DNA from 2 places in the Streptomyces albofaciens JCM 4342 genome. Region 1 is predicted to be linked to the other one. Evidence: riboswitches for the same ligand, from Rfam matches in the RefSeq annotation. Region 1 holds a riboswitch; the other holds the start of a gene.

Evidence for each region. A riboswitch is a leader RNA that binds a small molecule or an ion and turns the genes downstream of it on or off. The one in region 1 is predicted to bind S-adenosylmethionine.
Region 2: it holds a riboswitch for S-adenosylmethionine, as region 1 does, so the genes downstream of both, thrC (threonine synthase) here and CP973_RS10785 (aminotransferase class V-fold PLP-dependent enzyme) in region 1, are expected to answer to the same signal.

Annotation. Positions count from the first base shown of each region.
Region 1 is NZ_PDCM01000001.1:2,382,310-2,387,405, reverse strand. It holds gene CP973_RS10805 (NYN domain-containing protein) at 1-354, opposite strand, end outside; gene CP973_RS10800 (hypothetical protein) at 386-625, opposite strand; gene CP973_RS10795 (rhomboid family intramembrane serine protease) at 897-1,616, shown strand; gene CP973_RS10790 (Lrp/AsnC family transcriptional regulator) at 1,613-1,894, shown strand; gene CP973_RS10785 (aminotransferase class V-fold PLP-dependent enzyme) at 1,981-3,363, opposite strand; SAM riboswitch class IV at 3,534-3,651, opposite strand; gene trpD (anthranilate phosphoribosyltransferase) at 3,747-4,811, opposite strand; gene qcrB (cytochrome bc1 complex cytochrome b subunit) at 4,959-5,096, opposite strand, start outside.
Region 2 is NZ_PDCM01000002.1:3,779,551-3,784,646, reverse strand. It holds gene CP973_RS36415 (alpha,alpha-trehalose-phosphate synthase (UDP-forming)) at 1-1,037, opposite strand, end outside; gene CP973_RS36410 (glucosyl-3-phosphoglycerate synthase) at 1,144-2,091, opposite strand; SAM riboswitch class I at 2,255-2,413, shown strand; gene thrC (threonine synthase) at 2,431-3,720, shown strand; gene CP973_RS36400 (MoaD/ThiS family protein) at 3,785-4,063, shown strand; gene CP973_RS36395 (cold-shock protein) at 4,521-4,724, shown strand.

The DNA of each region.
Region 1 (5,096 bases):
CAGCGGGTCGGCGGCGGCGGGCGGGGTGCCGCTGTCCAGCGCCTCGGCCAGCTCCGGCTGGGCCTCGCGCAGCCGGCCCGCGATCCGCTGCCGGAAGACCGTGTCGTTCTCCAGCGCCGCGGCCATCGCGTTGCCCGCGAACTTGGCGCGGCGGCTGGGGGTGAACCGGGCGTACTGCCGCAGCGGCGGCGGAAGTTCGGTGACCGTCAGGCCGCCGAAGGCCTCCGCGGTGAGCGCCACGACCCGGCGCCGTACGCCCTCGGGCAACGGACGGTCGAGCACCTCGTCCGCCGCGGCCGCACCGGCCTCGGCATCGCGCTCCGCCCCCGCAGGCCCATCTGGACGCTCCACCACTGCTGCATCGCTCCGATCTCAGGCGCTCGACTCAGGCGCTCGCGCCCGGACGGTCCACCAGCTCGATCTGGTCGACCGCGTTGCACCAGCGGCAGCGCACCGACTCGATGCTCTCACTGCGCACCTCCCGCTCCTCCACCTTCGCCTCCCCGGCCAGGTCGAAGTGGAGGTACTCCACGGTCTCGGACCGGCGGGTCACGTCGAAGCGCGTCAGGTTGCCGCACAGCGTGCAGCGCCACCGGGTCCCGGCCGTCGGCATGGGAACAGCCATGGTGTCGTCCTCTTTCGTCGCTCGGCCGAGCGGGGCTCGTGCTGTCGTTCGGGGGCTTCCCGCGGTGCGCCGTCGGACTGCGGAAGTACGCGGGGTACTGCCCGTACCCTACGGCCTGACGCCGGTGCGGCGCGGGCCCCGCCCGGGAGCCGGGACGCGGCGAGGCGCTCTGTCCCGAATGCCCCTATTGAGCCATGATCACTTCATGACGGCCCCGCCCCTGATCCCCCGGACGCCCCGCGTCCGCTCGGTGCTGACCGTGTTCTCCCGCATGACGAACGTCCTGATCGCCGTGTGCTGTGTCCTCTTCGTCATCGGTCCCGCCTCCGGCCTCAACGGCATATACGGCACCGGCGACGCCGTCGTCCAGGCGCAGACCGTGTACTTCGAACGGTGGGGCGTCATCCCGCGCGACCTGTGGAGCGGCTCGCCGCGCGCGCTGCTCACCCCGCTGACCGCCCTGTTCATCCACGGCAGCTGGCTGCACCTGCTGGGCAACGTGCTGTTCCTGTACGTCTTCGGCGGCATGGCCGAGAGCCGCATGGGCCGCCTGCCGTTCACCCTCTTCTACCTCGTCACCGGCTACCTGGCCCTGATGGGCTACGCGGCCGCGCACGCCGCGTCCGGCCAGACCCTGGTCGGCGCCTCGGGGGCGATCTCCGGGGTGCTGGGGGCCTTCCTGTACCTGTTCCCCAAGGCCCGCGTCACCAGTCTCTACCCGTTCCTCCTCTTCCTGCCGCTGCGCTTCCCCGCCTGGATCGTGCTGCTCTTCTGGTTCCTCCTCCAGTGGCTCGCCGCGCAGCGCGACCCCAGCACCCCGGGCGTGGCCTACCTGGCCCATGTCGTGGGCTTCGCGGTGGGCTTCCTCTACGCCTGGGTGCGCTACCGGCCGGCCCCCCGTCCGCCGCGGGGCGCCGCCGCGGCCACGGGTAGTGTGGGGTCCGCCGGAACGGCGAAGCAGCAGGCGACCGAGGGAGAGAGCCAGCCGTGATCACTTCGATCGTGCTCATCAAGACCAGCGTGGACCGCATCCCGGAGATCGCGGAGAAGATCGCCGCGCTGGAGGGCGTCAGCGAGGTCTACTCGGTCACCGGTGCGCACGACCTGATCGCGATGGTGCGGGTCGCCCAGCACGACGAGCTGGCGGATGTCATCCCCGGCCGGATCAGCAAGATCCCGGGCGTCGCCTCCACCGAGACGCACATCGCCTTCCGTACGTACTCCCAGCACGACCTGGAAGCGGCCTTCGCCATCGGCCTGGACGCCTGACCGGCGCGGGCGGCTGTGCCCGCCCGCGCCGGCGTCACCCGCGTCGCGGCGCCCGGACAGCGGAGCGCCGCGGCGAGGTGGTCTGTTTACGCCGCCGCCGCGGTGTCCGGCACGCAGCGCCCGTCCTCGGTGCGGTAGCTCCACCGCGCACCGTCCCTGACCAGCTCCTTGACCGCCCGTACGAAGCGGTCCACGTGCTCGTCGGGCGTACCGACGCCGAAGCTCACCCGGATGGCGTTCAGGCTCTTCTCCTCCGGCGCGCCCTCCGGCGCACCGCACTCGCCGGGCGCCTGCGACTGCGCGCCCAGCAGGGTCCGTACGAGCGGGTGCGCGCAGAACAGCCCGTCGCGCACGCCGATCCCGTACTCCGCCGAGAGGGCCGCCGCGAAGTGCGAGCTGTTCCAGCCCCGGACCACGAAGGAGAGCACCCCCACCCGCGGCGCGTCGTCCCCGAACAGCGACAGCACGGTCACCTCGGGCACCTCGGCGAGGCCCGCCCGCACCCGCTCGACCAGGTGCTGCTCCCGGGCGACCAGGTTCTCGAAGCCCGCCTCGGTGAGGGCCTTGCAGGCGGCGGCGACGGCGTAGGCGCCGATGACGTTGGGCGAGCCGGCCTCGTGGCGGGCGGCGGTGGTGTGCCACTCGACGTCCACCCCGCCGTCGCCCCGGCGGGCGACCGTACGGCTGGCGCCGCCGCCCGCGAGGTACGGCTCCGCCTCCTGGAGCCAGTCCGCGCGCCCGGCCAGCACACCGGCGCCGAACGGCGCGTACAGCTTGTGGCCGGAGAAGGCGACCCAGTCCACGTCCAGTTCCGCGATGTCGACCGGGTGGTGCGGGGCGAGCTGGGCGGCGTCCAGCACGATCCGCGCGCCGTGCGCGTGCGCCGCTGCGGCCAGCTCCCGTACCGGCCACAGCTCACCGGTCACATTGGACGCACCCGTCACGCACACCAGGGCGTTCGCGTACGGCTCGCGCTCCGCGAGCGCCCGCTCCAGCGTGTCCACCGCCTGCCCCGGCGTACGCGGCGCGTCCAGGTACGTCACCTCGACGTCCGCGCGCTGCTCCCAGGGCAGCAGCGAGGCGTGGTGCTCGGTCTCGAAGACGAACACCCGGGTCCGCGCGGGCAGCGCCGCGGCCAGCAGGTTGAGCGAGTCGGTGGTGGAGCGGGTGAAGACCACCTGGTCCCCCTCCCGCGCCCCGAGGAAGCGGGCCACCTCCGCCCGGCTGTTCTCGAACAGGTCGGTGGACAGCTGCGAGAGGTAGCCCGCGCCGCGGTGCACGCTGCCGTAGTACGGGGCGTACGCGGCCACGTCGTCCCAGACCCGCTGCAACGCCGGGGCGCTGGCGGCGATGTCCAGCGCCGCGTACTCGACCTCGCCGCCGGTGACGAGCGGGACCAGGACGTCGCGCCCCAGCACGGGCAGCGGGGCGCAGACGGCGGCATCGGTGGCGGCAGCGGAAACAGGCATGGCGAACTCCCGTAAAGGCATGGCGAATTCACTGCGGGGCACGCACGCAGAAGCGGGGCCCACCGGCAGTGGAGAAAGAAAAAGGGGGTGCGGGAACGGGCCGGACGGCCCTAACGCATTCGCTGCATCATGAGAGATCTCCCTCAAGGACCAGGATCCCTGGCACGAGGGATCCGCGCTTGCCGCAGACCTCGCTGCCTGCGGCCTGGTCATCACCCGGGGCACCCCGCCACGGACGGAGGGTTGCCGGACAGCGGGCCGGGGCCGTAGTCGCTGTCACTCGTGACCTGCGCAGCATCATGCCACACGATCGGACGCGCGCAAGGCCCGGTCCGCATCCCGGACCGGGCCCCGCGTCACTTCAGCGCCGTCTCAGACGCTTCTCAGGCGTTGCTGGCCGCCACCCACCGCTCCAGAGCCCGGCGGGCCGCGCCGGAGTCGATGGCCTCGGCGGCCCGCTCGATGCCCGCCGCGATCTGTTCGGCCAGCGGCGCCCCGGTCGGCGCCAGCGCCACCAGCGCCGCCGCCGAGTTCAGCAGCACCGCGTCGCGCACCGGCCCCTCCTCGCCGCCCAGCAGGCGGCGCGCCACGTCCGCGTTGTACGAGGCGTCGGCGCCGCGCAGCGCCTCCACGGGCACCAGGCCGATCCCCACGTCCCGCGGGTCGAAGGTCTCCTCCCGTACGGCGCCGTCGCGCACCACCCACACCTTGGAGGTGGCGGTCGTCGTCAGCTCGTCCAGCCCGTCGTCGCCCCGGAAGACCAGCGCGGAGGAGCCGCGCTCGGCCAGCACCCCGGCCAGGATCGGCGCCATCCGCGCGTCGGCGACGCCGGTGGCCTGCGCGCGGACCTTCGCCGGGTTGGTCAGCGGGCCCAGCACGTTGAAGGTCGTACGGATGCCCAGCTCGCGCCGTGCGGCGGCGACGTGCCGCAGCGAGGGGTGGAACTTCACCGCGAAGCAGAAGGTGATGCCGGCCTCCTCGGCCACCTCGACGACCCGGCGCGGCGTCAGGTCGAGGTTCACGCCCAGCTTCTCCAGCACGTCGGACGCGCCGCTGGCCGACGAGGCGGCGCGGTTGCCGTGCTTGACGACCTTCGCGCCGGCGCCGGCCACCACGATCGAGGACATGGTGGAGATGTTGACGGTCTTCGCGCCGTCGCCGCCGGTGCCGACGATGTCCACGCTGGGACCCGGCACCTCGATGAGGTTGGCGTGCGCGTACATCGTCCGGACCAGGCCGGAGATCTCGGCGACGGTCTCGCCCTTGGCGCGCAGCGCCACCGCGAACCCGGCGATCTGCGCGTCGGTGGCCTCGCCGCGCATGATCCGGTCCATCGCCCACGCGGTGTCGTCGGCGCTGAGGTCGCGGCCCTGGAGGAGGGCGTCGAGGACGGCCGGCCAGGTGTGGGCCGCCACGCTGTCGCCGCCGTTCGGGGTCGCAACGTTCATGGTCCACACTCCTGGATTCGTGTCCTGCTGGTGCGCAAAACCCTATCCGGCACGCGGGCATGCCGAAGGGCCCCGTCCAGTCCTCGAACGGGGCCCTCTGGGTGGCGTACTTACGCGGTGGTACTGCCGTGCGTCACACGGCGGGGATCAGTGGTGGCCGTGGCCGCTGGTGATCTCCTTGTACTCCTCCGGGGTCGGCTTCGGGATGACGTTGCCCTCGCCGTAGTAGCCCTTCGAGAGCTTGGCGCGCAGCTTCGTCGACCGCTTGACCTTCCGCTCGACACC
Region 2 (5,096 bases), on a different contig from region 1:
GTGTACGCGCGGTAGACCTCCAGGTCCTGCCGGGAGGGGTAGGCGAACGCTATGTGCACGACCCGTTCGCGCCACTCCGGGTGGCCGGCCAGCAGCGCCCGGTACGCGCGCAGCCCGCGCACGATGTTCTTCGACAGCTCCGTACGGTCCACCCGCACGATCGTCTTGCGGTCCTCGCCGCCGATCTGCTCGCGCAGCGCCGCCAGCCGTTCGTCCACGTCCGGCCGGTGCGCCCGCTCCCGCAGGAACTCCGCGTCCGCGCCCAGGCCGTGCACGCCCAGCCGGGTCGTCCGGCCCTCGTGCGTGACGCTCAGCTCCCCGTCCGCGTCGCGCGCCACCCCGGCGCCCAGCACCGCCGCGCAGCAGTCCGCGAACGCCTCGGCCCAGCGCCGGGTCAGGAACGCCGCCCGGTCGCCGCCCAGCATCCCGCGCAGCACCGCCTCGGCCACGTCGTCCGGCAGCATGCGGAAGTAGTCGGCGGGCGCCCACGGCGTGTGCGAGAAGTGCCCGATGCGCAGGTCGGGGCGGCGGGCCCGGAGCAGGCCCGGCACCAGCGTGAGGTGGTAGTCCTGCACCAGCACCACGGCGCCGGGCGCGGCCTCGTCGGCGAGCGCGTCCGCGAAGGCCGCGTTGTACGCCTCGTACGACGCCCACTGCGCGCGGAACGCCTCGTCGAAGGAGGGCTCCAGGGGCGTCTGGTAGAGCATGTGGTGGACGAACCAGAGCACCGAGTTGGCGATGCCGTTGTAGGCGTCGGTGAAGACCTCGGCGGGGATGTCCAGCATGCGTACGTGCTGGCCGCCCGTGTCGGCGGTGTCCAGGTGGCCGCCGCTGCGCCGGGCCGCCTCGCGGTCGCCGTCCCCGAGGGCGGCGCACACCCACACCGCCCCGGCGTCGGACCCGATGGCGGAGAGGCCGGAGACCAGCCCGCCACCGCCCCGTTTGGCGGTGAGCGCGCCGTCGTCCCCCTTCGTGTACGACACCGGGCCGCGGTTGGACGCGACGAGAACCTGGGCACCAGAACGCTCGGAGACCATGCTGCGAGACTAGCCCGCCGCCGATCCGCTCAAACGTGCGGAGCGGAGGGGGAACGTCACGGTTTACGCGGGACCCGGCGCCGCGCCTCCGGGGCGGGGCCCCGCCTCAGGCCGCGCGCCGCTCCGCGTACTCCGGGATCTCCGCCATCGGCGGCCGCTCCTCGGTGTCCACGTCCCAGGTGCGCGGTACGAAACCGGCCTCGCCGCGCTCGAACTGGGTCAGCCGCGGGCGCACCAGATGGCCGCGCGCCAGCCGCAGCTGCGCGGTGCGGTAGATCGCCGCGGCCATCCGGCCGAGCGCCTGACCGCCCTGGTGGCGGTGCTTGCGTACGCCGATGTCCACCTGGCCCAGCGCGTCCAGCCCGGCCGTGTGCAGCGCGTCGACCAGCAGGCCCAGCTCCACGCCGTACCCCACCGGGAACGGCAGCCGCTCCAGCAGGGACCTGCGGGCCGCGTACTCCCCGCCCAGCGGCTGCACGAACCCGGCCAGCTGCGGCCAGTGCAGGTTCAGCAGCGGGCGGGCGACCAGCTCGGTGACCCGGCCGCCCTGTCCGGCCGCCTCGCCCAGCGGACGGTCGTACATGCCCTTGACGAACTGCACGCCCGGGTCGGTCAGCAGCGGGCCGACGATCCCGGAGACGAACGTGGCGGAGAACTCGCGCAGGTCGGCGTCGATGAAGCAGACGATGTCACCGCGGGTGGCCAGCAGGGAGCGCCACAGCACCTCGCCCTTGCCGGGCAGCGCGGGCAGCCGCGGCAGCACCTCGTCCCGGTGGACCACCCGCGCGCCCGCCTCGGCCGCGACCTTGGCCGTGCCGTCCGTGGACCCGGAGTCCAGCACCACCAGCTCGTCGACGAGCGGCACCGACGGTGTCATCAGTTCCGTGCGGATCGTCTCGACGATCGCGCCGACCGTCGCCTCCTCGTCGAGCGCCGGCAGCACGACGGAGACCGTCTGCCCCGTCTCGCGCCTGGCGGCCAGCAGCCGGTCGAGCGGGCGGTCGGCGGCCGACCAGGACCGGCTGCCCAGCCAGCGCTCCACCTCTTGCAGCACCTGCGCGTCTCCTTCGTTCCCGGGACCACGGTGTGATCCATCTCGCGGTGCGGACGACTGTCTCGACCGCCCGGCCCTTCGGCTACAGTCTTGAACAACGCGATCGTCCCGGGCATGCCGGGGTCGGCGCGACAAACGCCTGGGCTCCGGCCCAGCGCCATACCGCTCATCCAGAGGGGCAGAGGGATACGGCCCGTTGAAGCCCCGGCAACCCTCCAGCCGGTCTCCGTCGCCGCGGCATCGCACGCGGCCCGCGAGGCTCCCGGCTAGGGAAGGTGCCAATTCCGTCTCGTGGCGAGATGCGCCGCGAGGAAGATGAGGAGAAAGGGCCTCGCCTCCATGGCTGTGCAGTCTGCTGAAAGCACCACCCGCCCCACTGTTTCCCTGGGCCCCGCCGCCGCGCTGTCCTGCCGCGAGTGCGGCGAGCGCTTCGACCTCGGCCCGATCTTCGCCTGCGCGGCCTGCTTCGGTCCGCTGGAGGTGGCGTACGACCTGCCGGCCGGCGACCCCGAGGGCCTGCGCCAGCGCATCGAGGCGGGCCCGAACAGCATCTGGCGGTACGCGCCGCTGCTGCCCGTCCCGGCCGACGTGGCGGACAAGCCCAACCTGAACCCGGGCCTGACCAAGCTCGTCAAGGCCGACAACCTGGCCCGTGAGCTGGGCGTCACCGGCGGCCTGTACGTCAAGGACGACTCCGGCAACCCGACGCACTCCTTCAAGGACCGCGTCGTCGCCATCGCCGTCGAGGCCGCCCGCGCCTTCGGCTTCACCACCCTGTCCTGCTCCTCCACCGGCAACCTGGCCGGCGCGGTGGGCGCCGCGGCGGCCCGCGCCGGCTTCCGCTCCTGCGTCTTCATCCCGCACGACCTGGAGGCGGGCAAGGTCGTCATGGCCGCGGTCTACGGCGGCGAGCTGGTCGGCATCGAGGGCACCTACGACGACGTCAACCGCTTCTGCTCCGAGCTGATCGGCGACCCGCTCGGCGAGGGCTGGGGTTTCGTCAACGTCAATCTGCGCCCGTACTACGGCGAGGGCTCCAAGACCCTCGCGTACGAGATCTGCGAGCAGCTCGGCTGGCGGCTGCCGGACCAGATCGTCATCCCGATCGCGTCGGGCTCCCAGCTCACGAAGATCGACAAGGGTCTGAAGGAGCTGATCGCGCTCGGACTGGTCGAGGACCGGCCGTACAAGATCTTCGGTGCCCAGGCCGAGGGCTGCTCGCCGGTCTCGACCGCCTTCAAGGCCGGTCACGACGTCGTACGGCCGCAGAAGCCGGACACCATCGCCAAGTCGCTGGCCATCGGCAACCCGGCCGACGGCCCGTACGTGCTCGACATCGCCCGGCGTACGGGCGGCGCGGTCGAGGACGTCAACGACGCGCAGGTGGTGGACGCGATCAAGCTGCTGGCCCGTACGGAGGGCATCTTCGCGGAGACCGCCGGCGGTGTGACCGTGGGCGTCACCAAGAAGCTGATCGAGAACGGCCTGCTCGACCCGGCGCTGACCACCGTCGTGCTGAACACCGGCGACGGGCTCAAGACGCTGGACGCGGTCGCGCCGACCACCGGGCCCACGGCCACCATCCGGCCGAGCCTGGACGCGTTCCGCGCGGCCGGCCTGGCGGGCTGACCGCCGGACCCCGGTCCGCCCGTCCCTCCGCCCACTCCTCCCGCGACCTGGAAGGCAGAACACCATGAGCGTCAACGTCCGCATCCCGACCATCCTGCGCACCTACACCGGCGGCCGGGCCGAGGTGCCCGCCGAAGGGGCGACCCTCTCCGAGGTCATCCAGAACCTGGAGAAGAACCACGCCGGCATCGCGGCACGCGTCCTGGACGACACCGGCAAGCTGCGCCGCTTCGTGAACGTCTACGTCAACGACGACGACGTGCGCTTCGAGCAGGGCCTGGAGACCCCGACGCCGGACGGCGCGGGCGTCTCGATCATCCCGGCGGTGGCCGGCGGCTGCTGAGCGCCGGGCAGAGCACCGGGAACAGCGCCGGGAAATCGTAAGGATCGTTTCCGGCCCTTTCGGGGGCCGACGGCCGGAATCGCCCCGTCCACCGCGAAGCGGACGGGGCGATTCCGTGTTGTTAAAGGCGATACAGTTGGGGTGACCCCTCGTCGAGCCCGTGCCGAACGCATCTGAGACCCCGGCAAGTTGCGGGCGAAGTGCGGACGTGGTTCGTCCCATTGGTGAGCTTTGCCCGGCCCGACTTGCCCGGGAGTAAGGGCTTATAACCGCATTTTTGCGATTGTTCGCGAGCAGAATTCTCGTCCGATTGACCTGTTGCGCTGGGCAGTTGGACAGATACATTCAGCGGCGGTCGACGCGTTCCGGCGCACACCCCCTCCTGTCGGGGGGTGAGGTCTGACCCGGGTCCGCGGAGTGCGGTCCTGTGCAAGGGCCAGTAATAGGGGAGTTAGGCATGGCTCAGGGCACCGTCAAGTGGTTCAACGCGGAGAAGGGGTACGGCTTCATCGCGGTCGACGGTGGTGCGGATGTTTTCGTCCACTACAGCGCGATCCAGATGGACGGTTACCGCACCCTTGAGGAGGGTCAGCGGGTCGAGTTCGAGATCTCGCAGGGCCAGAAAGGGCCGCAGGCGGACATGGTCCGCGTGGCCGGCTGATAGCGCCGACCGACTGCTGCGTACGAAGGTCCGCGTCCTCCCGTGGGGGCGCGGACCTTCTGTGTTGGGGTGGATCTTGCGGGGGAGGCCGGGTCGCCCGGCCCCGCCCGGTTTGACGCCGGGGACGCGGCGGGGAGGCTCCCCCAAGCCGCTTGCTCCCTCCCGTCGCCCGGCCGCCACCCCTGTAGGAGGCTTCTGCGAAGCCGCTTGCTCCCTCCCGTCGCCCGACCGCCACCCCTGGAGGAGGCTCCTGCGAAGCCGCTTGCTCCCTCCCGTCGCCCGACCGCCACCCCTGTAGGAGGCTTCTGCGAAGCCGCTTGCACTCTCGTGTGCCGAGTGCTAATCATTGCGTTAGCACTCTACGAGTGAGAG